Regions from separate parts of the Pseudomonas sp. 1 genome, predicted to be linked through region 4. Evidence: riboswitches for the same ligand, from Rfam matches in the RefSeq annotation. Region 4 holds a riboswitch; each other region holds the start of a gene.
The links. A riboswitch is a leader RNA that binds a small molecule or an ion and turns the genes downstream of it on or off. The one in region 4 is predicted to bind cobalamin.

Region 1 (7,427 bases), on a different contig from region 4:
CAGGCCCTGCGAGCGCTCGCCGCGTGGGCAGTGGTCTGCCATCACTTCATGCAGATTTTCTTCGACTTCAAGGCGCGCGGGCCGATAGGGCAGCTGTTCATCGACAAGGGCGCGGTGGGCGTCGATATCTTTTTCGTGATCAGCGGGCTGGTGATTTTCCTGTCCACCGAAGGCAAGGCGTTGCCGCCGACGCGGTTTCTGCTGTATCGACTGTTTCGGATTGTGCCGGCGTATTGGCTCTACACCGTCCTGATGGCGTTGCTGGTGGTGTTCGCCCGGCCATTGCTGCCGGATCAGACAGTGGACTGGAGCCATTTGCTGTTGTCGCTGCTGTTTATCCCGACCGAAAACCCCGGTGGCTACGGGATCTACCCGACCCTGAACGTCGGCTGGACCCTGAATTACGAAATGCTGTTCTACGTGTTGTTCGCCTGGGCGCTGTTGTTCCGGCTGCAAGTGCGCTTGCTGGTGGTCGCGGCGCTGCTGTTTGCGGTGTGCCAGGCCTGGACCGGGTTTGGCTGGGTCAGCGAGTTTTATCGCTCGGACATCGTTTATGAGTTCCTGCTGGGGATCGGCCTCGGCATGCTTTACCGCCGCGGCTGGATCGGGCCGGCGCTCTGGCTGCCGTTACTGGGGATCGGCGCGGCGTTGCTGGCGATCTATCACCTGCCACCGGAACCCCGATTGCTCAATTGGGGCGTGCCCAGTGCCGTGCTGATCATGGCCAGCATTGCGCTGGAGCGACATGTCGAGCGCAACAGGTTGCTCAAATTGCTGGGCGACTGTTCGTACTCGGTGTACCTGATGCACGTGCTGGTGCTGTCGGCCGGCGGGTATCTGGCCCGGCGCTATGGGATCAACCCGTATTTGATGTTTGGCGCCTGCGCACTGGCCATCGGAATCGGTTCGTGGCTGAGCTACGAATGGGTGGAAAAGCGCAGTTATCAGTGGCTTAAAGCTCGGATCGACGGCGAACGCGGCGCTTAGCCGATTTGCGAACTATTCCTACGTAAATACTAGGACTTTGTGCCGCGCGCCGATTGGCGTAAACTCCGCCTCAAGCCTGCGAGGAGTCTCCATGACCGCTATTACCATTACCGACGCCGCCCATGATTACCTGGCCGATCTGCTCTCCAAGCAGAACACTCCGGGCATCGGCATCCGCGTTTTCATCACCCAGCCTGGCACCCAATACGCCGAAACGTGTATTGCCTACTGCAAGCCGGGCGAAGAAAAACCTGAAGACACGGCGCTGGGGCTGAAAAGCTTCACCGCTTACATTGACTCGTTCAGCGAAGCGTTTCTCGATGATGCTGTAGTCGACTACGCCACCGACCGCATGGGCGGCCAGCTGACCATCAAGGCTCCAAACGCCAAAGTCCCGATGGTCAACGCCGACAGCCCGATCAACGAGCGCATCAACTACTACCTGCAAACCGAAATCAACCCGGGGCTGGCGAGCCACGGCGGTCAGGTCAGCCTGATCGATGTGGTTGAAGACGGCATTGCCGTATTGCAGTTCGGCGGCGGTTGCCAAGGCTGCGGCCAGGCGGACGTGACCCTGAAGGAAGGCATCGAGCGCACCTTGCTCGAGCGCATTCCGGAGCTCAAGGGCGTTCGCGACGTGACCGACCACACGCAGAAAGAAAACGCCTACTACTAAGGCGTTCGCTGCGGCATGAAAAACGGCGCCCCGTGAGCGCCGTTTTTTTTGCGTGAAATTTGATCGTTCCCACGCTCTGCGTTGGAATGCAGCCTGGGACGCTCCGCGTCGCATTCATGGTCGATAAAGGTGCGCATGTCCCGCGCGATACAGCGATGACTCACCAAAGTGATCGCTACCCAACACCCGCCCAACCAGAATCAACGCCGTACGCCGAAACCCCTTCGCCGCCACCTTCGCGGCAATGTCCTCCAGCGTCCCGACCACCCAATCCTGATCCGGCCACGTCGCCCGGTGAATCACCGCGATCGGGCAGTCCGCGCCGTAATGCGGGAGCAACTCAGCCAGAATCTTCTCCAGGTGATTGACCCCCAGATGAATCGCCATGGTCGCCCCGTGCTGCGCCAGATTGCCGAGTTCTTCACCGGCGGGCATCGCTGTCTTGTCCGCGTAACGGGTCAGAATCACGCTTTGTGAGATGTCCGGCAGGGTCAGTTCAGCGCCCAGCAGCGCGGCGCACGCAGCCGTGGCGGTCACGCCGGGAATGATCTCGAACGGAATATCCAGCTCGCGCAAATAACGGATCTGCTCGCCAATGGCGCCATACAGACTCGGATCGCCCGAATGTACTCGTGCGACGTCCTGGCCCCTGGCGTGGGCGGTCTTGATCAGGTCGATGATCTGTTCCAGGTGCAGCTCGGCGCTGTTGACCACGGTTTCAGCGCAATGACCCTCCAGCACCGCCGTCGGCACCAGCGAACCTGCGTAGATGATCACCGGGCAACTGCGGATCAGCCGCTGGCCTTTGACGGTGATCAATTCCGGGTCGCCGGGGCCGGCGCCGATGAAGTAAACGGTCATCGCTGGATCCTGTAGAAAAGGGCAGTGCAGTGCTTCACAAGCCCTTCAGATGAAGAATGCTCATGATCGAAAGCAGGAATTATCGGGAATTTACGCAGCGCCGGCCAATGCCAGAGTTGCCTGCGCGTACTTTTGCCGGGAAATCAGCAGTTTTGCCGGGCCACTGATCAACTGTTCGGCGAGTGCCAGGGCGGCACTTTCCGCCACGCCGTAGCAACCGGTGCGTTCGAAGGCGATTTGTGAATGATGACTCAAGCGTTGCTGATAACAGGCCAGCTCTTCGCTGCTGAAATACAGCAACGGCAGCGCCAGTTGTGCGGCGAGTTCCTGCAGGCCGGGTTCATCGCGCTTGAGGTCGATGCTGGCCAGCGCCTTGACCTTCTCAAGATCAATTCGATGCGCCTGTAGCGCCTGATCAAGCAATGCGCGCAGCGTGCTGGCCGGGCAGCCGCGCTGGCAGCCCAGGCCGACCACGAAGGTCGGCGCTGCGCTGTCATCGGTCATGCGTGGTACTGGCCTTCGCTTTTGCGGCGGAACAACCAGGCGCTGATCAGGCCCAGGGCCAGCCAGAACGCGACGTTGGTCAACTGCGAAGCGATTTTGAACTGCGCTTCCAGAGCTTCCGGTGCGAGCATCGAATGCACTTGCGGTTGCGGCGCGCCGATCACATGCGGCACGGCAAGGATCGCTACGCCGAGGATCTTCATCAGCCAGCTGCGGCTGAACGCGATCAAGGCCAGACCGACAGCGGTGGAGGCGGCAGTGCCGATCCACCACATCTGACGCGAGGCCAGGTCGGCAGCGGCGGTGCCCGGCAGCTCGGGCGGCAGACCCATGGTCGGGGCGAGCACGAAGGTCGCGTAACCGGCCAGGCCCCAGAGCAAACCTTGGGAAGTCTTGGTCGGCGCCCGCAGGGTGTACAAGCCCGCCAGCATCAGGGCAAAGCCCACGGCAACCACCAGATTGCCGCCGGTTGTGGACAGCACGCGCTGCCAGCCGTCTTCCGGCTCCCAGGCTTCGGCATCGTGAGTGTGGGCGGCGGTGCCGGCGGCGTGTTCGTGAACCTCGACCACCGGTTCGGCTTTCTCGAAGGTTTCGGCCTGCAGAATCAGTGGCGAAACCCAGAAGCTTTGCAGCAACGTCAGGAGCAGGGCGGCCAGAAGGCCGGTGAAACCTGCGGTCTGCGCAATACGCTTGATCATGTCGTCAGGTCTCAGTGGCACGGGAACGCGGCGCTGTGACGGGTATCGTGGGCGGCGTTGTGTACCGCTTCGATGTGTGAGAAACCGGCGAAATACACGAGGCACGCACCCAGGATCGACGCGCAGACGGCGGCGGTCAGGCGTTGGCTCAGGGTAGTGGTGCTGGAGATCTTGTCCGAATTGCTGCCGGTGCTGCTGATGATCGACATGGCGCTTCCCTCTGGAGTGTCAGCGGGTGAACAGAGCGCATGAAAATCCCTGCGAGTCAGGCACGCAGAGGTTCGAACAGCGCCCGCCCACCGCGGGTTTGTTATGTTCAGTAACGCAGGATGCGCACTGTGTGTTGCGGGCCGGTCTCCGGGCTCACGAGGGGCTGGCGTCAGGCCGACCTGCAAGCGTCACCTTCCCATGCCATCGGCACAGTGGATCTGACGCTTCGCTCGCTTACCGTTGCGGGGGCAGCACCGGACTGACATGGCTTTAGAGTAAAGCACATGATTCACCGGTTTCCCGTTTCACCCTGTGAAGGGCACCCGTAACAAGTTGTGTAGGAGACCATGGGCGGGGGATTCGCGTCAATCGACGGCGCTAAAGCGTCGCGAGTGCCACGTACACCGCCAAGGCGATCAAAAACGCGTAGTAGGACTTGATTGGCGTCAGGCTCAGCAGCCAGGCCAGCGTTACCGGCACAATCCACTGCATTGCAGCGGCGTGCTGCTTGGTCAGTGGAAGGAGTGACCCCGCCAGCAGGCTGACCAGCATCGCCACCGACGTGTACTTGCCGAGGCGACCGATGAAGCTGCGGGCACCGCCGGACAGCCGCTCGACATCGACCGCCAGCGGCAGCAGCCGGCAAATCGCGGACACCAGTGCGCAGATCAGCACATACAACCAGAAAGTACTAGGTTCGGTCATAGACATAACTCGTCAGGACTGTGACTGCCAGGACCAGCAGCAGGCTCACTTCGCCCAGCCACAGCAAGCTGGCGGCGGTGGCCAGGCCGGCGATCCATTGCGCGTGGAAGCTGTGACGCTCGCGGGCCATCTTGCCAAGCGAGGCGCTGATGAAGACGGCGATCACCACGCTGACGTGATCCATCACGGCGTTGTCGGCCAGGCTCGCAAAGCAATAGCCGGCGATGGTGCCGAGCAGGGCGGCGGCATACAGCAAAAAGCACACGGTGTTGGCGTACGCTCGACTGATCGGCTGCTGTTCCTTGCGGATCGACATAAGCGTGAATGCAGCATTGGCCATTACCGCCAGTGCCGGAACGAACGCCTTGATCGGCCCTTCAAGGCTGGATTTCAGGCTCAGCGTGAAAACCAGAAAGCGCAGGTTGATGCTCAGCGCAGAGACCAGCACACCAAAGGCGTTCAGCAGATGCGCGGGCGTTTCCAGCAGCGTCAGTTGCAATGGCGAGGCCATCACCGTGCCGCTGAACACCACCATGGCCGGCAAGTCCAGGCCATGGCGGCGCCCGAGCATGCCGATCAGGGTGAAAGTCAGCAACAGCGAGAACACGAACGGCAGCGCATCGCGAATGCCGGTCGCAATCTCGTTGTGCGACGCCGGTTTTGCCAGCGCGGAATCAACCGGCATGGGTGCTTTGCCGCGTGCCGGCGAGCAGTTCCTCGACCCCTTTCTTGTAGGCCAGGGCCTTCTCCAGGTAGTACTCGGTGGAGAAGCGCGGAATGAACTCTTCCACCACCGCGACCCCGCGATAGCCGTTGACCGCGAAACGATTGAGCACATCGCTCAGGCGCAGGTTGCCTTCGCCGATCGGCAGATGCTGGTGGTGCGTATCGTTGAGATCGGCAATGTGCAGGTGCCGAGTGATCGGCGCCAGACCGGCGATGGCTTCGAACAGGCTTTCGCCATACGGCAGCAGCGAACACAGGTGCGTCACGTCGATGGTCACGAAGCATCCGGTTTCCTGGTGGAAGCGCAGGTGTTCCTCGACCGTGAATACCGGAAATTTCGGTCGCTGTCCGCCCATGTTTTCCAGGCACAGGGCAATGCCATCGGTGTTGCAGCGTGTGCTGACCTGATTGATCGCGTCGATCAGGTTGTCCAGCAACACGCTATTTTCCAGCTGATCCTTATAGCCGGGGTGGAAGGTGACGCTGGTGGCACCCGCCTCACGGGAAAAATCCACAGCGGCGCTCAGGCAGTCGACTGCCTGGGCGCGTTCGGCCAGATCCGGGGAGCACAGGTTGTACTGGCGTCCCCACCAGCCGGCATGCACGGTCAGGGTGATGCCATTGTGCTCAGTGAAACGGCGGATCTGCCGGGCCAGATTGACACGTTCCTCGGCGCTGAGTGACCAGAAGACCTGTTCGGCGTCTTCGCCGATTTCGAACTCCACGGCCTTGAAATGTCGGGCCAGATCGGTGATTGAACCGAAGATGTCCGCCGGGTTGTCGTAGACATTGGTGGAGAAGGAGATCAGCGGAAAATCCTGACTGATCGGGCCATCGATACGGTACAGCGTTTCATTCGTGGTCATTGCGCCTGTCCTTGGGTAGTGAACCGTGGGTGGGAAATCGCAGCGTTGAAGGCTGCCTGGTCGTCCGCGTCGCTACAGCCCAGCAGCACGTAGCCGTGACGGTCTGCAGAGCGGCGGATGGGCCGGCCGAACTTGTCATGGTTGAGGATCGCGCGCAGCGCAAACGGCTGTTGCAGCAGACGCCCCTGCAGCGGTTTCGGGTCGGTGGTGTGGTCCGCTTCAATGTAGCGAATCGCCATTTTCACGTAGGGTTTCTCGATTTCCGGCAGAGCAGAGCCCGTCATTGCGGCGATGGTGCTGGCCGCCAGATGCACGCCGGTGGTTTTCCAGACCATTTCCCATATCTGGTCGCCGCCGAAGCGAGTCTGGGTCTCGATGAAGTGCAGGCGTGAACCGTCGAGCTTGATCTCGGTGTGAGCCGGGCCCCAGCGGTTGCCCATGCGTTCGAGCAGCCACAGCACGGCTTCTTCGATTTGCACGCGGCTGTCATCATCGAGCCCGGCGGGAAAGTCGTGGCCGGTTTCGACATACCCCGGCGCACCGCTGGTGTGTTTGCGGGTGATGCCGAGAATCTGGTGCCGGCCATCCAGACTCAAGGATTCGACACTGTATTCCTCGCCGGTGGCGAAGGCCTCGATCAGATTGCAGCCCTCAAGCGGCAGTTGCGCGACATCCTCTGGCCGGTCGATGGCGTAGACGCCTTGGCTGCCGGAGCCGTTGACGGGTTTGACAATGGCCGGGCCGTGACGGAGCACGAAGGCACGAACCTCCTCGCGACTGTTGACGGCGGCGGCCGGCAATTCGTAGCGGCTGCCTTGCAACAATTGACGAAACAGCAGCTTGTCGCGGCTGACTTCGACACTGCCCAGGCTGTTGTGGGCGATGCCCAGTTGTTCGCCCAGCCGGGATGCCGGCAACAGGCCCAGTTCCGAAAATGACACCACGGCATCGAACGGGTGCTGACGGTGCAGTCGCTCGATGGTTTCGCTGTAAGCGTCCAGTTCTGCGATGTCCGGCGTCAGTACCGGTGTTGCGTGCTTGCGCTGATAGTCAGACAGGTCACCAGGCTGTTGGACGAGGGTAAAGCGAAACTGCCTTTGTGTATCCCAGTCCATTCCCGAATCGCGGCCGCCGATGAGCAGAATGTGACGGATGCTCGTCGCGCCGGGGACTTCGCCGTAGACATCGATGTCG
Region 2 (7,427 bases), on a different contig from region 4:
AGACCTTCATCGAAGCCAAGCGCGCTTTGGCGAACGCTCCAACCGTGGTTACCGCTCGCAAGTAACCACGCATTTGTCGCCACGCTCGTGGCGACAAAAAGGCCTTTCAGAGGCAATAGGCCTAAACTTTACAAGGTGAAGTTAAAGTCTTACTTGAAGTTTGCCGCGTAGCCGCTAGAATCCTGATCTATATTGATGGCAAACCGCCTGCGTTCCACCGCAGGCGGTTTTGTTTTCTGTCGAATCGGCAGTCAAAGCCTCAGCCAGATCAGGATGTTCTGCATATGACGATGTCGGCCCGCTTTGCCTTGATGTTCTTCGCTGCGCTGCTCAGCGCCTGCGCCAGCCGCACTCCGCCGCCTGCACCGGTGGTTCGCGCTCCGATCGTGTTCGGATCCTCCCAGGCTTTTTCACCCGCTGCCGAAGACGTACTGTTTCGCGCGCTCGGGCTGGTGGGCACGCCTTATCGCTGGGGTGGCAACACGCCGGATTCGGGCTTCGATTGCAGCGGTCTGATCGGTTTCGTCTACCGTGATGCCGCCGGCATCAGCCTGCCGCGTTCGACCCGCGAGATGATCGTCATGCAGGCGCCGAATGTCGGCAAGGAAGGGCTGCAAACCGGCGACCTGATCTTCTTCGCCACCAATGGCGGCTCTCAGGTCAGTCATGCGGGAATCTACGTCGGGGAAGGGCGCTTCGTGCATGCCCCGGCCACCGGCGGTACGGTGAAGCTGGACAGCCTGTCGAAAGCGTATTGGCAGAAAGCCTATCTGAGCGCCAAGCGCGTTCTGCAGCCGGAGCACCTGGCACATAACCCGTAGTCCAGATACATAAAAACCCGTGGGAGTCGAACGACTCCCACGGGTTTTTTAATGCCTGCAATACGTTAGCGGGTCGCTGACACCCGCCACACCTTGTTCCCCACGTCATCGGCGACCAGCAATCCACCTTGCTGGTCGATCACCACGCCGACCGGGCGACCCAAAGCGTTCTCGTCCTTGTCCAGGAAACCGGTCAGCACATCCACTGGCGTGCCGCTCGGCTTGCCAGCGGCGAACGGCACGAAGATCACCTTGTAGCCACTGTGCGGTTTGCGATTCCACGAGCCGTGCTGACCGATGAATGCGCCTTCCTTGAACTGCGCCGGCAGGCGATTGCCTTCGGCGAAGGTCAGGCCCAGTGATGCGGTGTGCGGGCCGACGGCGTAGTCGGGGGCGATGGCCTTGGCCACCATGTCCGGCCGCTGTGGTTCCACGCGCACGTCGATGTGCTGGCCGTAGTAGCTGAACGGCCACCCATAGAAACCACCGTCCTTGACCGAAGTGATGTAGTCCGGCACCAGATCGCTGCCGATTTCGTCGCGCTCGTTGACGGCTGTCCACAGCGCGCCGGTTTGTGGCTCCCAGGCCAGGCCGTTGGGATTACGGATGCCCGAGGCAAAGATCCGGTGATTGCCAGTGGCGCGGTCCACTTCCCAGATCGCCGCACGACCTTCTTCCTGATCGAGGCCGTTTTCACCGACGTTGCTGTTCGAGCCGACGGTGACGTACAGCTTGCTGCCATCCTTGCTGGCGATGACGTTCTTGGTCCAGTGGTGGTTGAGCGTGCCGCCCGGCAAGTCCACGACCTTGATCGGCTGGCTCTTGATTTCGGTCGCGCCGGGCTCGTAGTTGAAGCGCAACAGGCGATCGGTGTCGGCCACGTACAGATCGTTGCCGACCAGAGTCATGCCGAACGGCGAGTTGAGGTTTTGCAGGAACACCGTGCGGGTCTCGGCCACGCCATCATGATCGGCATCGCGCAGCAGGGTGATGCGGTTCGGGCTGGGGACACCGGCACCCGCGCGGCCCATGACTTTTTTCATCACCCAGCCGCGAATGCCCTTGCTGTCGTCCGGTTTCGGCGGAGCGTTGGTTTCCGCCACCAGCACGTCGCCATTGGGCAGTACATACAGCCAACGCGGATGATCGAGATTTTCGGCGAAGGCTGCCACCTGAGTACCTGCCGCTGCCGTCGGTTTCGCGCCGGCTGGCCAGCCGATGGCCGGGGCGATGTTCACCGTCGGAATCAGGGTCTTGTTCGGTTCGGGCAGTTTCGGTGACGGGCCAGTGCCGTCGGAGACTTGCAGGCTGGAGGATTCCCCACAGGCGGCGAGCCCTCCGGCGAGCACGATGACGAAAACGAGCTGGGGCTTGCGCATTGCTGATCTTCCCTATGAATGCATTCTTAGTCATAGAGAAGCGCACAAGCCCGATGGTTCAACCCTCAGCCGCGGGCTTCCTTGAAAAGCACGGCAATGCCGGGGTGATAGTTGCCGGCTTCGCTGCGCAATTTGCGGTAGGCGTAGGGAAAGTACCAGGCGACGGCGCAGGTGTGTTCCTTTTGCAGGTCGTCGACCATGTCCTGCAACTCTTCCGGGCTGGCGCTGTGCTGGGCTTTTTGCGGGGCGACGAACAGGCAGCCGAGTTTCAGGTCGCTGGCGTAGCTGATGCGCCTGGCGTCGCTGGTGATATCCACCAAAGCCTGCGTCAGATTCAGGTTGGTGACGCGCGGCCAGCGTTGGGTGGCCTGGATGAAGGCGCGATCTTCGGCGCCAGCAATGAACAGGTCGGCGCGGGCATTGCGCTCGCCTTCTTCGTTTTGTTTGCGGGTGGCGGTGTCGCTCAAGGTCACCAATTCGGCCATCCAGGCAGCGGCGGACAGCAGGCCGAGGTTGGCTTTTTCGTCGTGCCAATAAGGAGTGTCATTGTCGCCGCGCACGGCGTTGTAGCGGTCGATACAGTCAAACCAGCGTTCCAGCACCGGGCGCAGGAATTCCAGCCGCGGATTGCTGATGATCATGCCTTGCATGGTGCTCTCCCTTGTTATTGTGATGTGCTCTCTGCAGTCAAAAAGCATGGCTCTTTGATATCACTGCTGACAGTGTGGCACAAGATTGGCGTCAGTTAATTGATCAGCGGCAGTTATTCGCCGTGCGAGACCCTCTTCAATTGACGCTCCACCCCCAACCCTCTAACCTTCGCGGCTTGTTTCAGGTGCTCTGTGGCGCATGTCGACAGAGTGAAACAGGGAAGCCGGTGAGGCGGGTCTCCAAGTGATGAACCCTCACGATCCCGGCGCTGCCCCCGCAACGGTAAATGAGTAAAAGCTGCGTCTGATGCCACTGCGTAAAAGCGGGAAGGCGCGCAGCCAGGCGCAAGCCGCTCATGAGCCCGGAGACCGGCCTGATCCATCCAGCGGCATCACGGTGGGCGATGCCAGGCTTGTTGCCGTCTATTCTTGTGCCTGCCCGCCGTTATCCAGCCTCAACGGAGAGCTCCCCCATGACTGATTCCCCCGAACGCGACGAGCGCCACCTGGCGCGCATGCAGCGCAAAAAAGCCGTGATCGACGAGCGCATCGCCAATTCGCCGGACGAATGCGGCCTGGTGCTGGTGCTGACCGGCAATGGCAAAGGCAAAAGCAGCTCGGCGTTCGGCATGCTCGCCCGCGCCATGGGCCACGGCATGCAGTGTGGTGTGGTGCAGTTCATCAAGGGCCGCAACAGTACTGGCGAAGAGCTTTTCTTTCGTCGTTTCCCCGAGCAAGTGCGCTTCCATGTAATGGGCGAGGGCTTCACCTGGGAAACACAGGACCGTCAGCGTGACATCGCCGCCGCCGAAGCGGCCTGGGCAGTCTCCCGCGAGCTGCTGCGTGATCCGTCGATCGGTCTGGTGGTGCTCGATGAACTGAACATCGCCCTCAAGCACGGTTACCTCGATCTGGATCAGGTGCTCAGCGATCTGCAGGCCCGTCCGCCGATGCAGCATGTGATCGTCACCGGTCGCGCCGCCAAACCGGAAATGCTCGAGATGGGCGACACCGTCACCGAAATGGGCATGATCAAGCACGCCTTCCAGGCCGGCATCAAAGCGCAGAAAGGCGTCGAACTTTGAATCAACCACGTCACTGCCCGGCGGTCCTGATCGCCGCGCCGGCTTCCGGTCAGGGCAAGACCACCGTCACCGCCGCGCTGGCCCGTTTGCATCGCAATCAGGGGCGCAAGGTTCGCGTGTTCAAATGCGGCCCGGACTTTCTCGACCCGATGATCCTCGAGCGCGCCAGCGGTGCGCCGGTCTATCAACTGGACATGTGGATGGTCGGCGAGCAGGAAAGTCGACGCCTGTTGTGGGAAGCCGCCGCCGAAGCCGATCTGATTCTGATTGAGGGCGTGATGGGCTTGTTCGACGGCACGCCGTCGAGCGCCGATCTGGCCCGGCATTTCGGCGTGCCGGTACTCGGCGTGATCGACGGCACCGCGATGGCCCAGACCTTCGGCGCATTGGCCCTGGGGCTGGCGCGCTATCAGCCGGACTTGCCGTTCGCCGGCGTGCTGGCCAACCGTGTCGGCACCGTGCGTCATGCGCAGTTGCTCGAAGGCAGCCTCACCGAAGGCCTGCGCTGGTACGGCGCGTTGTCCCGGGAAACCGGGATCGAACTGCCGAGCCGCCATCTCGGTCTGGTGCAGGCCAGCGAACTCAATGACCTGGACGTGCGCCTCGACGCTGCCGCCGAAGCGCTGGCCGGCACTTGCGAGGTAGCGCTGCCACCGGCCGTGGAATTCGCCGCGCCTGAAATCGGCAAGACTGAAAGGCTGCTCGAAGGCGTGCGAATCGCTGTCGCCCGCGACGAAGCTTTCGCCTTTACCTACGGCGCCAGTCTCGACTTGCTTCGGGCGATGGGCGCCGAATTGAGTTTCTTCTCGCCGATCCGCGATAGGCAATTGCCCGACGCCGACAGCTTGTACCTGCCCGGCGGCTATCCGGAATTGCACCACGTTGCCTTGTCGCAGAACGCCGACATGCTCAAAGCGATCCGCGCGCACCATGCGGCCGGCAAACCGCTGCTCGCCGAATGTGGCGGCATGCTGTACCTGCTCGACTCGCTGACTGATGTCGAAGGCACCCGCGCTGATCTGGTCGGCCTGCTGAGTGGCGACGCCGTGATGCAAAAGCGCCTCGCCGCGCTGGCGCTGCAAGAAGTCGACTTGCCGGAAGGCCAGTTGCGCGGCCACACCTATCACCATTCCCTGACCACCACCGAACTGACGCCAATCGCCCGTGGCCACAGCCCCAATGGCGGGCGCGGCGCGGAAGCGGTTTACAGGCAAGGGCGGATGACCGCCTCGTACGTGCATTTCTATTTCCCGTCCAATCCTGCAGCTATCGCAATATTATTTGCGCCGGACCATAAGGCCCCCATCGCTGGCAAGCCAGCTCCCACAGTGGGCGGTGTGATGTCTGAAGAAACGCAATCCGTTGTGGGAGCTGGCTTGCCAGCGATGGGGCCATGACCGACAACGCCTTCACTGACGCCGAGCGCCAAGCGGTCTACCGCGCCATCGCCGAACGCCGCGACATGCGCCACTTCAGCGGTGGCACGGTCGAGCCGGAACTGTTGCGCCGATTGCTTGAGGCGGCACATCAGGCACCGAGCGTCGGCCTGATGCAGCCGTGGCGCTTCATCCGCATCAGCGACCGCGCCTTGCGTGGCCAGATCCAGAACCTTGTTGAAGAAGAACGCGTGCGCACCGCCGAAGCCCTCGGCGAGCGCAGCGACGAGTTCATGAAGCTCAAGGTCGAAGGCATCAGCGACTGCGCCGAAGTGCTGGTGGCTGCGTTGATGGACGATCGCGAGCGACACATTTTTGGCCGCCGTACGCTGCCGGAAATGGACATGGCGTCGCTGTCCTGCGCGATCCAGAACCTGTGGCTGGCCGCACGTGCCGAAGGCCTGGGCATGGGCTGGGTGTCGCTGTTCGAGCCGCAGGCACTGGCCGATCTGCTGAAACTGCCGGCCGGGGCCAAGCCGCTGGCGGTGCTTTGCCTGGGGCCGGTCAAGGAATTCTATCCGGCGCCGATGCTGGTACTCGAAGGTTGGGCGCAGGAGCGTCCGCTCAATGAGTTGCTGTATGAAAATTTCTGGGGAGTGAGTCAATGAGTGTGGCGTTGTTGAGTGTCGCCGCAGTTGCGCTGGATGCGCTGCTGGGTGAGCCGAAGCGCTGGCATCCGCTGGTGGCGTTCGGCAATTTCGCCGGGCGTATCGAGCAACGTTTCAACAGCGCCGGTCGTGGTTGGCGCAGCCATGGCGTCACCGCGTGGGTGATCGCGGTGTTGCCGCTGACCCTGCTGGCCACCGCGTTGTCCTGGGCGCCGTATGTGGGCTGGATCGTCGAGATTCTTGCGCTGTATTGCGCCCTCGGCATGCGCAGCCTGGGTGAGCACGTCGAGCCGGTCGCCAAGGCCCTGCGCAGCGATGATCTGGAGGAGGCGCGCAAGCGTGTGGGTTATCTGGTCAGTCGACAGACCGATGAGCTGGACAGCACCGCCGTCGCCCGGGCCGCCACCGAATCGGTACTGGAAAACGGTAGCGATGCGGTGTTCGCCGCGCTGTTCTGGTTTGTCGTGGCCGGTGCGCCGGGCGTGGTGCTTTATCGTCTGAGCAATACACTTGATGCGATGTGGGGCTATCGCAACGAGCGCTTCGAGCGATTCGGCTGGGCGGCGGCAAAAATCGACGACATCCTCAACTACATTCCTGCGCGGCTGGTGGCGTTGACCTACGCGCTGCTGGGCAATACCCGACTCGCGTTGAAATGCTGGCGCACTCAGGCGCCGAAATGGGACAGCCCGAACGCCGGCCCGGTGATGGCTGCCGGCGCAGGTGCCTTGGGCGTCGAGCTGGGTGGCCCGGCGATCTACCACGGCGAGCTGCACGAGCGTCCGCAACTGGGCGAGGGCGCGCCGGCGGATGCCGATTCCATTGATCGCGGCTGGCAATTGGTCCGGCGCGGGGTATGGTTATGGCTGCTGATTCTCTGCGTGGGGGCTGAATTCTATGCTTGAGCACGGTGGCCGGTTGCGCAGGGCGGCGCTCGAATACGGTATCGCGGAAGAAGACTGGCTCGACCTGTCCACAGGCCTGGCGCCGTGGCCGTTTCCGGTCCCGGAGATTCCGCTGCGAGCCTGGGCACGTTTGCCGGAGAACGATGACGGTCTGGAGCAGGCTGCCTGCGATTACTATGGGGCCAACAGTTTGCTACCGGTGGCCGGTTCACAGATGGCCATTCAGTTGTTGCCGCGATTGCGCCGGGCCGGCAAGGTCGGCGTGCTGTCGCCATGTTATGCCGAGCATGCCGAAGCCTGGCGGCGCAGTGGTTACATCGTGCGTGAGGTGCTGGAGCAGGAAGTCGATTTCTTTCTCGACAGTCTCGACGTCCTGGTAGTCGTCAATCCGAACAATCCGACAGGCCTGAATCTGACCCCGGCGCGTTTGCTCGACTGGCATGCGCGGCTGGCCCAGCGCGGTGGCTGGCTGGTGGTCGACGAAGCGTTCATGGACAACACACCGCAGCTGAGTCTCGCCCCCCATGCGCATCAAGTGGGGTT
Region 3 (7,427 bases), on a different contig from region 4:
AGCAACGTACGCAATGGCTCGATTGCGATTGCCCGAGTGGTCAGGCCGTGATCGAACAGCACGGCTGCCGGCCCTGTACCGAGTGCCTGAAGTGTCTGATCGACTGCTTCGAGATCGATCTGTCCGTCCGCCGTCAGCGTGAAAAATGCGCTGCGCCTGCCGATTTTCTGCACCAGTGGCCCGGTCGCAAAATGCCCGCCGCTTTCCGGCGCAAGCGACAGAATGGCATCGCCCGGCTCGGTCAGCGCGCTCAGCACGCTCAACGTACAGTGCACGCCGGACAGCACCCGGTACTCGACGAATGGAGCGTTGAACATTGCCTGCACAGCCTGGGTTGCCAGCGTCTTCAAGGCTTCGACTTCCGGGAAGTGCTCAACGTGCATGCCGTTGAATTGGGCGGCATAGCGTTGTCCGTCGATGGCTTGCGCGTTGAATAAATAACGCTCGTAAAAACGGTTCTGTCCGAGCGTGCGCGCCGTCTCGGACAATATGTTTTCGTTGGCGGTCAACGACAACGTTGAAACTCGTCGAGCACAGGCTTGTTGGAATTGCTCAATAATAAAGTCATGTGCGCCGGGTGGGCTGGCTGAAAGTGCATGCGTCAAAGAGTTCATTAGTAGTCCGCCAGGTCGAAATCGATTATCAACATGTCGCGGCTGCCGCGATTCGAATTAATGCTTGATGTTTGCAGTGGGGAAACTTCGTGCAGAAGTATTCGGTCATTCAATACGGCTGTTTCCATGTAATCCGTCAAAGTTGCTTTGAATACACAGTCGCCACTTTCATTGAATATCCGACTTTCACCGCCAATGACGCCCTGGCGTTGAATCAGATGTTGAAAGACAAAATCGTGTCCATCGCGATGGCGGCCCTCGGGTGTGGCGAGGCCGGCATTACGCCGGTCGCAAAGGATGCGGAACTGGTGACAGGTCACCAGCCAGTCGCGCGGGCCGACTGCCAGATCCATCAGCGCCAGGTCGGCAGCGAGCACGGTTTGCAGGACCGGAGACTCGATAAACGTTGACTCGCTGCGGCTGTAGGTGCGCTGGACGCCGCCCAGCAGCGGGTTGTGGGCCTGGGCTTGAAAGAAATGGCAGTCTTGCAGCGTTGTCCATTGGCGCTCACGTTGGCGATATTCGAACTTGCAGATGCGCCGTTGGCGTATGCCGTTCTCCACGCTCAGGTAGGTATCGGGGTGCAAATGCTCCCAGGTCGCGTTGAACGCCTGAGACACATCGTGCCCCAACAACCCGACCTGGATCGCCGGATATTGATAACTGTGCGCGTAGTGGCAATTACGCAGTAGTTGGGACAGTTCCTGCAATACGGTGCCATCAGATTGCCGCAATGCATTGTCGGCGCTCATATTGCAGGCGCGTAAGCAGGATGGGCAGGAATAAAAAGCGTTGAATACTGATAGTAATCAGGCATGCAAGAATTCCTTTCTTGTAGAGTGCAGCGTCCTTTTGAATCTTCATGTTTCATATCTTGTTTTAATTTATCAATTCGGTTTTTGTAAAGATATGTAATTTGAGAGTTCGAGCGCTCTATTTCAAGGTCGAACGTCGTGATGGGATAGTTGGTGGCTAGATGATATGTAAGAGATAACTTACAACTAATTTTTTAACTGAGAACTGTTTTCGATCAAAATATTAAAGAACGATGTCCATATAACGAAATTGCCGCAGACGTTGACCCGCCTTGCGCGCATGCGTAGCCTTGCGCTTTCGAGGTTCTTCGGCCCACGCCGAAGCTAAGAAGGGAACGCGGTCCAAGCCGCGGCTGCCCCCGCAACTGTGAACGGTGCTGTTCGCTGCCACGCCACTGCCAACTCAATCCAGAGCCAGCGGGAAGGCGCAGCGAATACCGGGCCAAGGCCCGAACACCGTCAGCCAGGAGACCTGCCTCGTCACAGATTCTCACTTTCAACCGGGCGGGGTGATCCGGTGGCGAACTCTCCAGGCACGCACCCGCGCTGCCGGTCTCGTCCCGTATGCCCGCCACCTTGCCAAAGGGCATCCGATGAAAACACTGGCCAAACTCCCCGTCACCATCGTCACTGGCTTCCTCGGCTCGGGCAAAACCACCTTGCTGCGACACATGCTCGACAACGCCCAGGGCCGTCGCATCGCGGTGATCGTCAACGAGTTTGGCGAGTTGGGCATCGACGGTGAAATCCTCAAGCAATGCACCATCGGCTGCACCGAAGAAGAAGCCACCGGCCGCGTCTACGAACTGGCCAACGGCTGCCTGTGCTGCACGGTTCAGGAAGAGTTCTTCCCGGTGATGCGTGAACTGGTGGCCCGTCGCGGCGACCTCGACCACATCCTGATCGAAACCTCGGGTCTGGCCCTGCCAAAGCCGCTGGTACAAGCCTTCCAGTGGCCGGAAATCCGCAGCGCCTGCACCGTGGACGCGGTGATCACCGTGGTCGACAGCCCGGCCGTGGCCGCCGGCACCTTCGCCGCGTTTCCGGATCAGGTCGACGCCCAGCGCAAACTCGATCCGAACCTGGATCACGAATCCCCGCTGCACGAACTGTTCGCCGATCAACTGGCCAGCGCCGACCTCGTCATCCTCAACAAGGCCGACCAGACCAGCCCTGAAGATCTCGCGCGCGTACGTCTGGAAGTCGCCGAAGAACTGCCGCCGGCAGTAAAAATCATCGAAGCCAGCAACGGCCGTCTGCCGCTGGACGTGCTGATCGGCCTGGGCGCCGGTTCCGAAGAACACATCGACAGCCGCCACAGCCACCACGATCACCACCACGGTGAAGGCGATGACGATCACGATGACCACGATCACGACGCCTTCGACTCGATCTCCATCGAACTGCCGCAAGCCGACGAAAGTCTGCTGCTCGATGCGCTGACGCAACTGGTGGTCCAGCATGGCATCCTGCGGGTCAAAGGTTTCGCGGCCATCCCGAACAAGCCGATGCGTCTGCTGATCCAGGGCGTGGGCACGCGTTTTGACAAGCACTTCGACCGCCAGTGGAGCGCCGATGAAGCGCGTATCACCCGTCTGGTATTGATCGGTCAGGAACTGGACGCTGCCCAGCTCGAAGCGCAACTGCGCGCCGCGCTCAGCGTTTAAGCCATGCACCTGCTCAGGACTCAGCCCGGCGGTTTCGTGTCGGATGACAACATTGCCGACCTTGGACAAACCCCCGCCGAGCTGGTGATCCTGTGCAGCGGCGATTCCAGCCTCGCGCTGCTCGCCGAAGCGGCGCAGCAACTGCCCGCGGATTACCCGAGCGTACGCCTGGCCAACCCGATGCAGGTGCAGAACCATGCATCGGTTGACCTGTACGTCGATGAGGTGCTGCGCCACGCGAAGGTGATTCTGATCTCGCTGCACGGCGGCATCGCTTATTGGCGTTATGGCGTCGAGCGGCTGGTGGAATTGTCCGAGCGTGGCGTGCAGGTGATTCTGGTGCCGGGCGATGACCGGCCCGACCCGGAACTCAGCGACCTGAGCACCGTCGGTGCCGAAGATCGTGACCGACTCTGGCAATTCTTGCGTCAGGGCGGCATGGGCAATGCGCTGGACTTCTTCCGCTGTCTGGCCAACCGCTGGCTGGCGCGGGATTACATGTGGGGCGAGCCGCAGACGCTGCCGCGCACGGGGATTTACCACCCGAACAAAAACACCGCCGCACTGAGTGACTGGCAAGCCGATTGGCGGCCCGGTCATCCGGTAGCGGCGGTGCTGTTTTATCGCTCGCATTTGCAAGCGGCGAACACGGCATTTATCGACGTTTTCTGCCAACGGCTCCAGGCGGCCGGACTCAATCCGCTGCCGATCGCCGTGGCCAGTCTGAAAGAACCCGGCTGCCTCTCGGTGGTCGAGGACTGGCTGGATGAGGTTGACGCTTCGGTGATCCTGAACACCACCGGTTTCGCTCAGTCCAGTCCCGAAGCGCCGCATCTGCGGCCATTCCGTCGAAACATTCCGGTGCTCCAGGCGATCTGCGCCCAGGACAATGAGCCCGGTTGGCGCGAGAGCGAGCAGGGCCTTGGACCGCGGGACCTGGCGATGCACATTGCCTTGCCGGAGCTCGACGGCCGGATCATCAGTCGGCCGATCAGCTTCAAGGACCTGGCGTGGCGCAGCGAGCGCAGTCAGTCCGATGTGGTGTGTTATCGGGCGCAGCCCGAGCGCATGGATTTTGTGGCCGAACTGGCGCGCCGCTGGGTTGAACTGGCGCGGGTGCCGAACGCTGAAAAACGCATCGCCCTGATCCTCGCCAACTACCCGACCCGGGACGGGCGCATCGGCAACGGCGTCGGCCTCGACACGCCGGCCGCCGCGCTGAATATCCTGCGCGCGTTGCAGGTCGAGGGTTATCCGCTGCCGGCTGAACTGCCGGAAAGCGGCACTGAACTGATCCGGCTATTGCTCGGCGGCGTCAGTAATGACCTTGACACCCTCGATCAGCGTCCATGCCAGCAAAGCCTGGCGATGAACGATTATCTGGCGATGTTCAACGCGCTGCCTGAAGCCAATCGCGCGGCGGTACTGGAGCGTTGGGGTTCGCCGCAGAACGATCCGATGTGCCGCGACGGGCGGATGATGATCGCCGGCCTGCGTTTTGGTCTGACTTTCGTCGGCATTCAGCCGGCACGGGGTTATCAGGTCGATCAGAGCGCGGTGTATCACGACCCGGATCTGGTGCCGCCGCACGCGTACCTCGCGTTCTATTTCTGGCTGCGCCAGACCTACGGCGCCCACGGCGTGATTCACGTCGGCAAGCACGGCAATCTCGAATGGTTGCCCGGCAAAGGCGTCGGCCTGTCGGATAACTGCTGGCCGGACGCGCTGCTCGGGCCGCTGCCGAACATCTATCCGTTTATCGTCAACGATCCGGGCGAAGGCGCCCAGGCCAAACGTCGCACCCAGGCGGTGATCATCGACCATTTGATGCCGCCGCTGACCCGCGCTGAAACCTACGGTCCGTTGCGCAATCTGGAGCTGTTGGCCGACGAGTATTACGAAGCTCAACTGCTCGACCCGCGCCGCGCCCGTGAGTTGCAGCGCGACATTCTGCAACTGGTGCGTGACACGCAGATTGACCGCGAACTGCAACTCGACGAAGCCCTCGACAGCGATGCCGATGCGGCGATCTGGCTGCCGCGTCTGGATACGTATCTGTGTGACTTGAAGGAATCGCAGATCCGCAATGGGCTGCACATTTTTGGCGAGTCGCCGACCGGACGTTTGCGTATCGATACTTTGCTCGCGTTGCTGCGGATTCCGCGTGGCGATGGCAAAGGGGCGCAATCGAGTCTGTTGCGGGCGTTGGCCAAGGCGTTTCAGTTGGGGTTTGATCCGCTGGATTGCGCACTTGCCGAACCCTGGAATGGCCTGCGTCCCGACGAGTTGCAGGCGGTCAGCGGAGAAGTGTGGCGCACCGCAGGGGATACCCGCGAACGCCTTGAGCTGTTCGCAACGGAGTTGATCACGCACGCTGTGAGCGATTCCTGTGGGAGCGAGCTTGCTCGCGAAGGCAACACTTCCGGGACTGACACACCGCAATCGCGAGCAAGCTCGCTCCCACAGGGTCCTCACTGGTCTGAAGTCGGCGTAATCATCGACCATCTTCGTGAAGTCGTTGCCCCGCGCCTCGATGCCTGCGGCCCGGCCGAAATGCATGGCTTGCTTGATGCCCTGAGCGGCCGTTTCGTCCCGGCCGGCCCGAGTGGTGCGCCGAGTCGCGGTCGTCTTGATGTGCTGCCGACCGGGCGCAATTTCTATTCGGTGGACGTGCGCAACCTGCCGACCACCACTGCGTGGCGAATCGGTTTCCAGTCGGCAACCCTGATTCTCGAACGACACCTGCAGGACCACGGCGACCACCTGCGCCAACTCGGCCTGTCGGTCTGGGGTACCGCCACCATGCGCACCGGCGGCGATGACATCGCCCAGGCCATGGCGCTGATGGGCGTGCGACCGGTTTGGGCCACGGGCAGTCAGCGGGTCGATGATTTCGAGATTCTGCCGCTGAGCCTGCTCGACCGGCCTCGGGTCGATGTCACGCTGCGGGTCTCCGGATTTTTCCGCGACGCGTTCGCCAACCTGATCCGCCTGTTCGACGCCGCCGTTCAAGCCGTGGCGGAACTGGACGAACCGGACGATCTCAACCCGTTGGCCGCCAAAGTGCGTGCCGAGCGCGAGGCGTTGCGGCAGTCGGGTCTGGATGAGGACGCTGCGCGTCGTCAGGCTGGCTGGCGGATTTTCGGTGCCAAACCCGGTGCTTATGGCGCGGGTGTGCAGGGCGCCATCGATGGTCGCCTCTGGCAAACCCGCGAGGATCTGGCCGAGGTCTACCTGAGCTGGGGCGCCTACGCTTACGGCGGTTCTGACGAAGGCACCGCCGCCCGCGAACGGTTCGTCCAGCGTCTGAGCCAGGTACAGGCCGTGCTGCAAAACCAGGACAACCGCGAGCATGACCTGCTCGATTCCAACGACTATTACCAGTTTCAGGGCGGCATGCTCGCTGCCGTGGAAAGCCTGCGCGGTGAAGCGGCGGCCAGTTATCACGGCGATCACAGTCAGCCGGATCTGCCGAAGATTCGCACCCTGAAAGAAGAGCTGAACCGGGTGATCCGTTCCCGGGCGGCGAATCCGAAATGGATCGACGGGGTCAAGCGCCACGGCTATAAAGGCGCGTTCGAACTGGCGGCGACGGTCGATAATCTTTTTGCCTTCGACGCCACCACGCAGTTGATCGATGATCACCAGTACGCCTTGCTGGCCGATGCGTATTTGCTGGACCCTGCGACCCGCGAGTTCGTGCGCGAGCATAATCCCCACGCCTTGCGCGACATGACCGAACGCATGCTCGAAGCACAACAGCGCGGGATGTGGCAGGAGCCGGGCGCCTACAAAGAGGCCCTGGAAAACCTGCTGCTGGATATAGAAGAAGAGAGCTGAGACTGAACATGACCGACACCCCGCATTTTCCGCTCTGCGCCGTGGTCGGCGCCGATGACCTGAAACTGGCGCTGTACCTGACGGCCATCGATCCAAAGATCGGCGGCGTGCTGATTGAAGGCCCGCGTGGCATGGCAAAGTCCACGCTCGCCCGGGGTCTGGCGGATCTGTTGGTCAGTGGTCAGTTCGTGACCCTGCCGTTGGGGGCCACGGAAGAGCGGCTGGTCGGCACGCTCGATCTGGATGCGGCATTGAGCGATGGTCGTGCGCAGTTTTCTCCCGGCGTATTGGCCAAGGCCGATGGTGGCGTGTTGTATGTCGATGAAGTGAATCTGCTGCCGGACCATTTGGTGGATCTGCTGCTTGATGTCGCCGCCAGCGGCACCAACCTGATCGAGCGTGATGGCATTTCCCATCGGCATTCGGCGAAGTTTGTGTTGATCGGCACGATGAACCCGGAAGAGGGTGAGTTGCGTCCGCAATTGCTGGAC
Region 4 (7,427 bases):
AGTCGTTCATTCGATTTGTCGAGGCGCTGGGGGCTGATTTTGCCAGTGAGCGCTTGTTGGAACATAACGCTCCCTCATCGATAGATCGATCTGATAGCCAGGAATGGGAAAACGGAACAGTTGATGCGTTTCTCGATGCGGCAGCTGCATGGGCGCATGCCAGCAACCGATCTCCTTTGGCCGATAGTGCTCAATCGAATGTATGGCAGCGCTGTGCAGCGATTCTGTTCGCTGGAAAGTTTTATGAATGAAGTAAGCGTGAACCCTGAACCCGGTCGAACTCCGCAATGAGCAGATTTTTAAGCAGCGCGGAGCTGCATGGCGTATTGGACGATTTGGTCAAAGATCCCGAGATGGACTTGAACGGTATATGCGTTCGCTTGCAGCTCGATTTGCGCGATCTTCTGAATCAGCTCGCCCTGGCGATGGCCAGGTTTTTCAGTGAAGGCGCGTGGGACTTTCATGACTGCGATCACGTCATGAATATTCTATTCAGCGATATCGTTGATTTGTCTATGCATGCCGACATGCCTGAGCCAGCCTTTTCCATCTACCTTGCATTTGATGCCGGAGAATACTGGCATCGCGGCGATACAAAAGACGAGTGCCCGTGGGAGAAGTGGACGAGACCGGACATCGAACGGATCTTGCGTGAAGTTGGCTCCTCGGCGGCGGCGACAGCTATCCATCAGGCATGAAAAAGCCCGGCGGATAAGGCCGGGCTTTTGTCGAGTACTGCGGTAAAACCCCGCATTCAGACGTTACGACGTTCGATCAGACGGTCAGAACCACCTTCGGCAACCGCATCACTGAACAGCGGATCTGTTTCAGTCGCGGCAACGGCGTCACTAAACAGCGGATCGGTCTGAGTCGCAGAGGCAACCGCATCGCTGAACAGCGGGTCGGTTTCAGTCGCTGCAAAAGCATTCAGGGCGAAAAGCGAGAAGGCGATACCAAAGAGGGTCTGGCGTTTCATGGTTCTGTACTCCGTGTGCAGTGGGTTGGTGTGGAGCAGATCCTACGCTTTGGACTCGATATGAGAACTTCATTGAATTAATGGTTGTTATTGATGCCGTCAATGATCGGTCTCGGTCGCCCGAATTGCTTTGAACTGCTGCGCCAAATCCAGGGCCACACGACCGCTGTCCACCGTGGGCAGCAGATGAGTGAAGGGAATGTCGATCATCCTTTTCTCGCGTACCGCCCGCAGGGTCGACAACACCGGATCCTGCCCGAGCAAGTGACGCTTGCGACTGGCCGGCGACCATTGCGCGTCGGCCAGCAGGATCACGTCCGGATCGCTGGCGAGCAGGGTTTCGCGGCTCACGGTTACCCGGTACTGGTTGATATCGGCGAACAGATTTCGCGCGCCGGCAGCAGCCAGCAGCGGGGTGACGAAACCCCGTCGACCCTCGCTGTCGAGGCCGTTGACCTCACTGTCCAGATAGAACACCGAGAGCGGTTCGTCCGAGCCGGCCAGTGCTTTCGCACGGTTCAGATCGGCGTCCAGCTTATCGCTCAGCTCGCGCGCACGCGGCTGCTTGTGCAGCAGCGCGCCAAGGGTCGAGAGGTCGTTGCGGATGTGTTCGAAGTAGTCCAGCGAATACCCGTTGCACGCTGACTCCAGCAGATAGGACGCCACACCGTTGCGCCCCAGCCCGCTGCGTGACGTCACGCCGTTGCCGAAGGCCGAGGCGAACCCGCCGATCACCAGATCCGGCTTCTGCGCGTACAACACTTCGCTCGAGGGGTAGCGGGGCGCAATGACCGGCACGCCGAAATATTCGGACTGCGGTGCGCCGGTGTCGTCCAGATAGGCGACGCCCGCCAGGGCGGGGCCTGCACCCAATGCCAGCACCAGATCGGCGGCGTGCTGATTGAGGGCGACGATCCGCGACGGTGGCGCGGCCGGCGCGTTCCAGGTCTCGCCGCAGTTGCGGTAACTGTCGCCCCAGACCGGGCACGCGCAGAGCAGGGCGCCCAAAAAAACGAGTCCTCTCATGAGCGCGCCCTGATCAACAAATCCTCGACCACTTCACCGCCCACCAGATGCCCCTCGACCAGTCGTTGGGCATCCGCGTGACTGCGCACGCCGTACCAGCACATCTCCGGATACACCGTCACAATCGGCCCCAGATTGCACGGGAACTGACAATGGGTGCGGGTCAGCAGAACGCCGCCCGGCGTTTCTATGCGGTCATGCACCAGCAGGTGCCGGCGCAGGGTTTTCCATAACTGCAAGGCGCCGCGCTGGGTGCAGCGCGGGCCGGTGCAAAGGAACACATGGCGCGCATGCTCGGGCACCTGCGACCAGTCCGGATGCGAATCAACGCCGTCGGTAGTGATGATGTCAGTCATCAGAAGCGGTACGTGTAGCGGACTTCGGAGGTGAACGGCCGCCCGAGGTTGTCGACGTTGTTCGAGCGACTGGTGACGTAGTCACGGTCGAACAGGTTCTCCACCAACAGACTCAGGCGATGCTGATGGGCGCCGTCGAGATAGCGATAAGCATCGGCGTCCACCACCGAATAATGGCCGTATTCGATCTGTTTCGAGCTGATCACGTCGCGGATATAGCGGATCGCACCGCCGGCGCCCCACATCCGGTCGACCGACTCGTAGCCAATGCGTGAGCGGGCGAAAAAGCTTGGCACATCGTTCAGCGTTACTCCCGAGCGCGACTCGGTGAGGTTGCGGGTCATGTCGGCCTGCAGGCTCCATTGCTCGTTGAGCGCCAGTCTGGCGTCCGCTTCGAAACCGCGCATCTGCACCCGGCCCTGGCCGTTGACCCACTGGATGTCGTCGAGGGTGATCAGGTCGTCGATCTTGCGTTTGAACAGGGTGACGCTGGCGCTGAACTCGCGGTCGAGCAGCAGGCCTTTGTAATCCAGACCGAGTTCGGCGTTGCGGCTTTTCTCCGGTTTCAGATTACGGTTGCCCAACTCATCACCGGGCTCGTTGACGAACAATTGCTCGGCGTTCGGCAGTTTGTAGGCCGTGCCGTACTGGCCGCGCAGGGCCCAGTTTTCGTTCAGGTCATACAGCGAAGTGAGCATGCCGACCGTGGCGCTGTCGCCACCGCCCATGGCTTCGTGACGAATGCCGATGCTCGGGTGCCAGTCGGGCAGGGCGTCAATCTGCGGGCGCAATTGGGTATACAGCGCATGGGCTTCGGCCTTGTCGTTGTCGATGATCAGCACATCGTCCTGACCTTTGAACCACTGGTTGTCCGTGCCGAACACCAGTACGTGCCCGCCGGGCAATTGCGCCTTGCCTTCGGCCTGCACGCCCCAGTCGGTGAAGCCCCAGTAGTCGTTGTGATTGATGGTTCGGGTGCCGCCATTGGCGGTGTTGTTGATGCGCGTGTACCGGGTGTCCCAGTCGTTGATATGACCTTTGACGAAGTAGCTCAGGCGCTCGTTGAGAGTCTGTTCGAAGGTCGCCGTGGCGATCTGCTGGACGCGGTCGTTGGTGGTCTTGTGGTTGTCCACCGGGCGGGCGAAATCGAGGTTGGCGTCGGCGTATTGGTAGAACAGCTCCAGTCGTTTGTCATCGCCGAAGGACTGAATCGCCTTGCCGCCGAACGTTGTGACTTCATAGGCGCGTTTCTTTTCGGAGACGTTTTTCAGGTCGCGATTACGAAACGGCTGATAGCCGTCCGAGACGTTATGGCTGACATAGGCCAGCAAGCCCAGATCGCCAAAACCGTTGCTGAAAATGTTCTCGGCCCGCGCATCACCGGTGGTGCCGCCGAAGGTGTCCAGGCCCATGTTCACTTCACCGGAGGCTTTGCGGCTGTGCGGGCTGCGGGTGACGATGTTGATCACGCCCGACACCGCTTGCGTACCGAACAACAGGCTTTGCCCACCCTTCAGCACTTCGATGCGTTCGATGGCATTGGCCGGCAAAGTGTCGAGGTACAAACCGCCGTACAGGCGATTGTTCAGACGCACGCCGTCGAGCAGGATCAGCGTGTCGTCGTTGCGCCCGCCCAGCAGAGAATAAGTGCCGTAGTCGAACGGGCCGTTTTTCGGCGCGACGTACAGACCGGGAATGAACATCTGCATCACGCGGCTGACATCGGCGCTGGGGCCCGCGCGCTCAATCTGCTCACGGGTGACAATCTCGACCTTGCTGCCGAACTGCGCCATGTCGGCCACCGTGGTGGACTCCACGGACGGCGCGGAAACGATTTGCTGATGGAGTTCGAGCGGCGTGTCATCCGCCAGCAACAGGGGGCTGAACAGACAGCCGAACAACAGGGATGGAGCCGGAGTGTTGAAAGGTTTGATCATCGTCTTCTCGAAAGGATCTTCGCAGAAGAGCATGCAAGAGAAGGCATCGCGCACACGCCGACACCGGCCCATGCCCGCCCACCGCAGGAGTTTGCCAAAAGCATTTCAGGCCGGTCTCCGGGCTCGCGCGTCTGGACGCTTTCACCTTCCCATGGCCGTCTGGCCACAGTGGTGTGTCGAAAGCATCACGCGCCTACCGTTGCGGGGGCAGCACCGGACTTGTTCGAAAAGAACGTACCGGTTTCCCGTTTCACCCCATGCACGGCGGCATGGGACACCTGAAACAGGGCGGCATCTGAACATTCGGGTGGGCGTGCGTCAACCTGGACGGTCGATGGATGACGTTGAAGGCGGTTTTGCAGGCTTGATCCGATTCATACGAAATCCAGCAACAGTGTTTGTCCAACCCGCCGATATTTCCTCGCCACCCCAACCCTTAGCATCGTCTCCAACCCGTGAACAAACACGGTCCTCAACGAGACGGTGAACATCATGAGCTTCAAGAAAATCGCGCTGGTTTTAATGCTTGGCAGTTTCGGTGCACACGCTTACGCCGATAACACGGACGCGGCGAATATCCCGGTCGAGACCTACAGTTCTTCGACAAATCTGGATATCGAGCACGTCATCTCCATTACCGAACCGGCCAACGAATGCGCCCCGGTGCCGGTGCAGATGACCTACGAAGATTCCCATGGCGAGCGCCACGTTCTGCAATATCAGGTGATGGGCACTGGCTGTTCCAGTTGAGTCAGGTGCAGAGGATGGAGGGTCGACACTCCATACTTGCCACGCTCAAACCGCTTTCGCTCCAACCACGTCTTCATCCGATGCCAGTAACTGCGGGATCGACTGCTTCAGAAACTCAACCCAGGTCTTGATCTTCGCATCGACGAACTTGCGCGACGGATAGATCGCAAACAGGTTCAACTCCTCCAGCCGGTATTCCGGCAGCACCCGCACCAGTGTTCCCGCCCTCAGGCCATCCACGGCCGATGCGATCGGCTGAATGCCGATGCCCATGCCTTTTCCGATCGCGATGGTCATGCCGTCGGCGGTGTTGATGTGAAAGGGCGACACGGGAATGGTGATGGTTTCCATGCCTTCGGGCCCTTCGAAAGTCCAGTTCTCCACCGGCATTACCGTGTTGACGATGCGCAGACACTCGTGCTCGCAAAGCTCACCCGGTGTTTGCGGCAATCCGCGTTTTGCCACGTAGGCGGGCGAGGCGCAGAGGATGCTGTAGGTGATGCCCAGACGTTGCGCGACGAAGCCGGAATCCGGCAGGTCGCGGGCCAGCACGATGGACATGTCGAAGCCTTCTTCGAGCAGGTCCGGGACGCGGTTGGTCAGGGTCAGGTCGAACATCACCGTGGGGTGAATTTCCCGATAGCGGGCGATGGCGTCGATCACGTAGTGGTTGCCGATGGCCGACATGGTGTGAATTTTCAAGCGGCCAACGGGCAAGGTCTGGGCGGTGCCGGCTTCTTCGTCGGCTTCGCGCACGTCATCGAGGATTTTTTCGCAGCGCTCCAGATAACGCATGCCGGCCTCGGTCAGGGCCAGACGCCGGGTGGTGCGGTTGATAAGCCGGGTGTGCAGACGCGCTTCGAGGGCGGAGATGGCTTTGGAGACGTTGGTGGTGTTGGTGTCCAGCAACTCGGCCGCGGCAGTGAAGCTGCCGCTTTGGGCGACGGCGATGAAGAAACGCATGCTCTGGAAAACGTCCATCGGTGTCGTCTCAACAGGCAGGTGGAAAGAATATAGGGGCGACCTCACAGTAGACCGCCCCTTCGCCATGGTCACTTTTTGCGGGGAATGAAACCGGGTACGCCCGTCTCGACCACCGAGTTGAAGCGGATTCGCGTCGTGATCTCTTCCCTGATCTCGCGCATCGCCCGGTGCGGCAACGTCGCGATATCGAAGTTTTCCTGAATCCGGCTCGGGTTCGCCGAGGTCGTCAGGAACGCCGTTCCCCGCTGCACCGCCCAGGCAAGGGCCACTTGCGCCGGGGTTTTTTGTACGTGCCGGGCGATCCCGGTGAGCACCGAATCCTCAAGCACATTCGGCTCCATGCCATGGCCCAGCGGGGCGAAGGCGAGCAGGATGATGCCGTGTTCCTTGCAGAACTCCAGCATCTCCCACTCGGGCAGGTACGGATGGGATTCGATCTGCACCACCGCTGGTTTGATCCGTGCGGCGGCGACGATGTTCTTCAGCGCGGCGAGGGTGATGTCGGAAAGCCCGATGGACTTGCAGCGACCGTCATCCACCAGCGCTTCGAGGGCACGCCAGGTGTCGATCAAACGGGTTTCGCCATCGTAGATCACGTGCCCGAACACATCCCGTGGGTCCTGATCGTCGCCGGGCTGGAAGGCGAACGGCGTGTGGATCAGATAGCAGTCGAGATAGTTGACCTGCAGCCGCTGGCAACTGGCTTCGAACGCCGGTTTGACCCGCTCGGGGCGGTGGTTGGTGTTCCACAGTTTGGTGGTGACAAACACGTCTTCGCGACGGATCTGGCCCGCCGCAAACACCTGCGCAAAGGCTTCGCCAATCTGCGTTTCGTTGCGATAGCGCTCGGCGCAGTCGAAGTGGCGAAAGCCCACTTCCAGCGCGCATTTGACTGCTTCGGTAGTGGTGCTCAAGTCGCGAAACAGCGTGCCAAACCCCACGGCCGGCATCGAACCAGCACCGTTGTTCAACGCTATGCGGGTGTCGCGAAGTTCATCGTGAAAGGCTTCGTAAGTCATGTCGTGTCTCCGGTATCTGCCGTTATAGAAGGGATGAGGTCTTGCGGGCGGCGAGTTTCTGATCAAGCACACCCACCGAGTTGCCACCCAGCGCCACGAACAGGCGCACCGAGTCGAGATAACGCGCGGTCTTCACTTGAATCTGTCCGAGCAAGGCTTGCTGATAGGCGCGTTCGGCTTCCAGCACCTGCAGCAGGCTGTTTTCGCCCTGGGCGTAGGCCTGGCGATTGAGGCGCAGGCTCGCGTCGGCGGCGCGCAGGGCATCGTCCTGCGCCAGGTTTTGCTCGGCGCCGTGGTTGAGCGCCTGCAAGGTGTCCGCAACCTGGCCGAAGGACTGAATCACCGTTTGTTGATAGCGGGCGAGCGACGCGTTGTAGCC

Region 1: it holds a riboswitch for cobalamin, as region 4 does, so the genes downstream of both, AC1MDC_RS01235 (CbtB domain-containing protein) here and AC1MDC_RS14280 (TonB-dependent receptor plug domain-containing protein) in region 4, are expected to answer to the same signal.
Region 2: it holds a riboswitch for cobalamin, as region 4 does, so the genes downstream of both, cobO (cob(I)yrinic acid a,c-diamide adenosyltransferase) here and AC1MDC_RS14280 (TonB-dependent receptor plug domain-containing protein) in region 4, are expected to answer to the same signal.
Region 3: it holds a riboswitch for cobalamin, as region 4 does, so the genes downstream of both, cobW (cobalamin biosynthesis protein CobW) here and AC1MDC_RS14280 (TonB-dependent receptor plug domain-containing protein) in region 4, are expected to answer to the same signal.

Annotation. Positions count from the first base shown of each region.
Region 1 covers NZ_JBWXMQ010000001.1:276,257-283,683, reverse strand. The annotation lists gene AC1MDC_RS01260 (acyltransferase family protein) at 1-987, shown strand, start outside; gene nfuA (Fe-S biogenesis protein NfuA) at 1,079-1,663, shown strand; gene cobM (precorrin-4 C(11)-methyltransferase) at 1,778-2,524, opposite strand; gene AC1MDC_RS01245 (cobalamin biosynthesis protein) at 2,615-3,028, opposite strand; gene AC1MDC_RS01240 (CbtA family protein) at 3,025-3,726, opposite strand; gene AC1MDC_RS01235 (CbtB domain-containing protein) at 3,738-3,935, opposite strand; cobalamin riboswitch at 4,058-4,278, opposite strand; gene AC1MDC_RS01230 (hypothetical protein) at 4,315-4,641, opposite strand; gene AC1MDC_RS01225 (AzlC family ABC transporter permease) at 4,628-5,326, opposite strand; gene AC1MDC_RS01220 (sugar phosphate isomerase/epimerase family protein) at 5,316-6,233, opposite strand; gene AC1MDC_RS01215 (ATP-grasp domain-containing protein) at 6,230-7,427, opposite strand, start outside.
Region 2 covers NZ_JBWXMQ010000013.1:178,607-186,033, forward strand. The annotation lists gene AC1MDC_RS20310 (C40 family peptidase) at 1-65, shown strand, start outside; gene AC1MDC_RS20315 (C40 family peptidase) at 285-821, shown strand; gene AC1MDC_RS20320 (PQQ-dependent sugar dehydrogenase) at 887-2,200, opposite strand; gene AC1MDC_RS20325 (hypothetical protein) at 2,266-2,850, opposite strand; cobalamin riboswitch at 3,017-3,242, shown strand; gene cobO (cob(I)yrinic acid a,c-diamide adenosyltransferase) at 3,324-3,935, shown strand; gene AC1MDC_RS20335 (cobyrinic acid a,c-diamide synthase CobB) at 3,932-5,332, shown strand; gene bluB (5,6-dimethylbenzimidazole synthase) at 5,329-5,979, shown strand; gene cbiB (adenosylcobinamide-phosphate synthase CbiB) at 5,976-6,884, shown strand; gene cobD (threonine-phosphate decarboxylase CobD) at 6,877-7,427, shown strand, end outside.
Region 3 covers NZ_JBWXMQ010000001.1:266,944-274,370, reverse strand. The annotation lists gene AC1MDC_RS01210 (hypothetical protein) at 1-614, opposite strand, end outside; gene AC1MDC_RS01205 (2OG-Fe dioxygenase family protein) at 614-1,366, opposite strand; cobalamin riboswitch at 1,714-1,923, shown strand; gene cobW (cobalamin biosynthesis protein CobW) at 2,023-3,096, shown strand; gene cobN (cobaltochelatase subunit CobN) at 3,100-6,936, shown strand; gene AC1MDC_RS01190 (magnesium chelatase ATPase subunit I) at 6,945-7,427, shown strand, end outside.
Region 4 covers NZ_JBWXMQ010000008.1:164,245-171,671, forward strand. The annotation lists gene AC1MDC_RS14255 (DUF7660 family protein) at 1-251, shown strand, start outside; gene AC1MDC_RS14260 (hypothetical protein) at 288-698, shown strand; gene AC1MDC_RS14265 (hypothetical protein) at 755-976, opposite strand; gene AC1MDC_RS14270 (ABC transporter substrate-binding protein) at 1,076-2,002, opposite strand; gene AC1MDC_RS14275 ((2Fe-2S) ferredoxin domain-containing protein) at 1,999-2,358, opposite strand; gene AC1MDC_RS14280 (TonB-dependent receptor plug domain-containing protein) at 2,358-4,295, opposite strand; cobalamin riboswitch at 4,387-4,592, opposite strand; gene AC1MDC_RS14285 (DUF2790 domain-containing protein) at 4,788-5,045, shown strand; gene AC1MDC_RS14290 (LysR family transcriptional regulator) at 5,091-6,026, opposite strand; gene AC1MDC_RS14295 (aldo/keto reductase) at 6,098-7,048, opposite strand; gene AC1MDC_RS14300 (efflux transporter outer membrane subunit) at 7,071-7,427, opposite strand, start outside.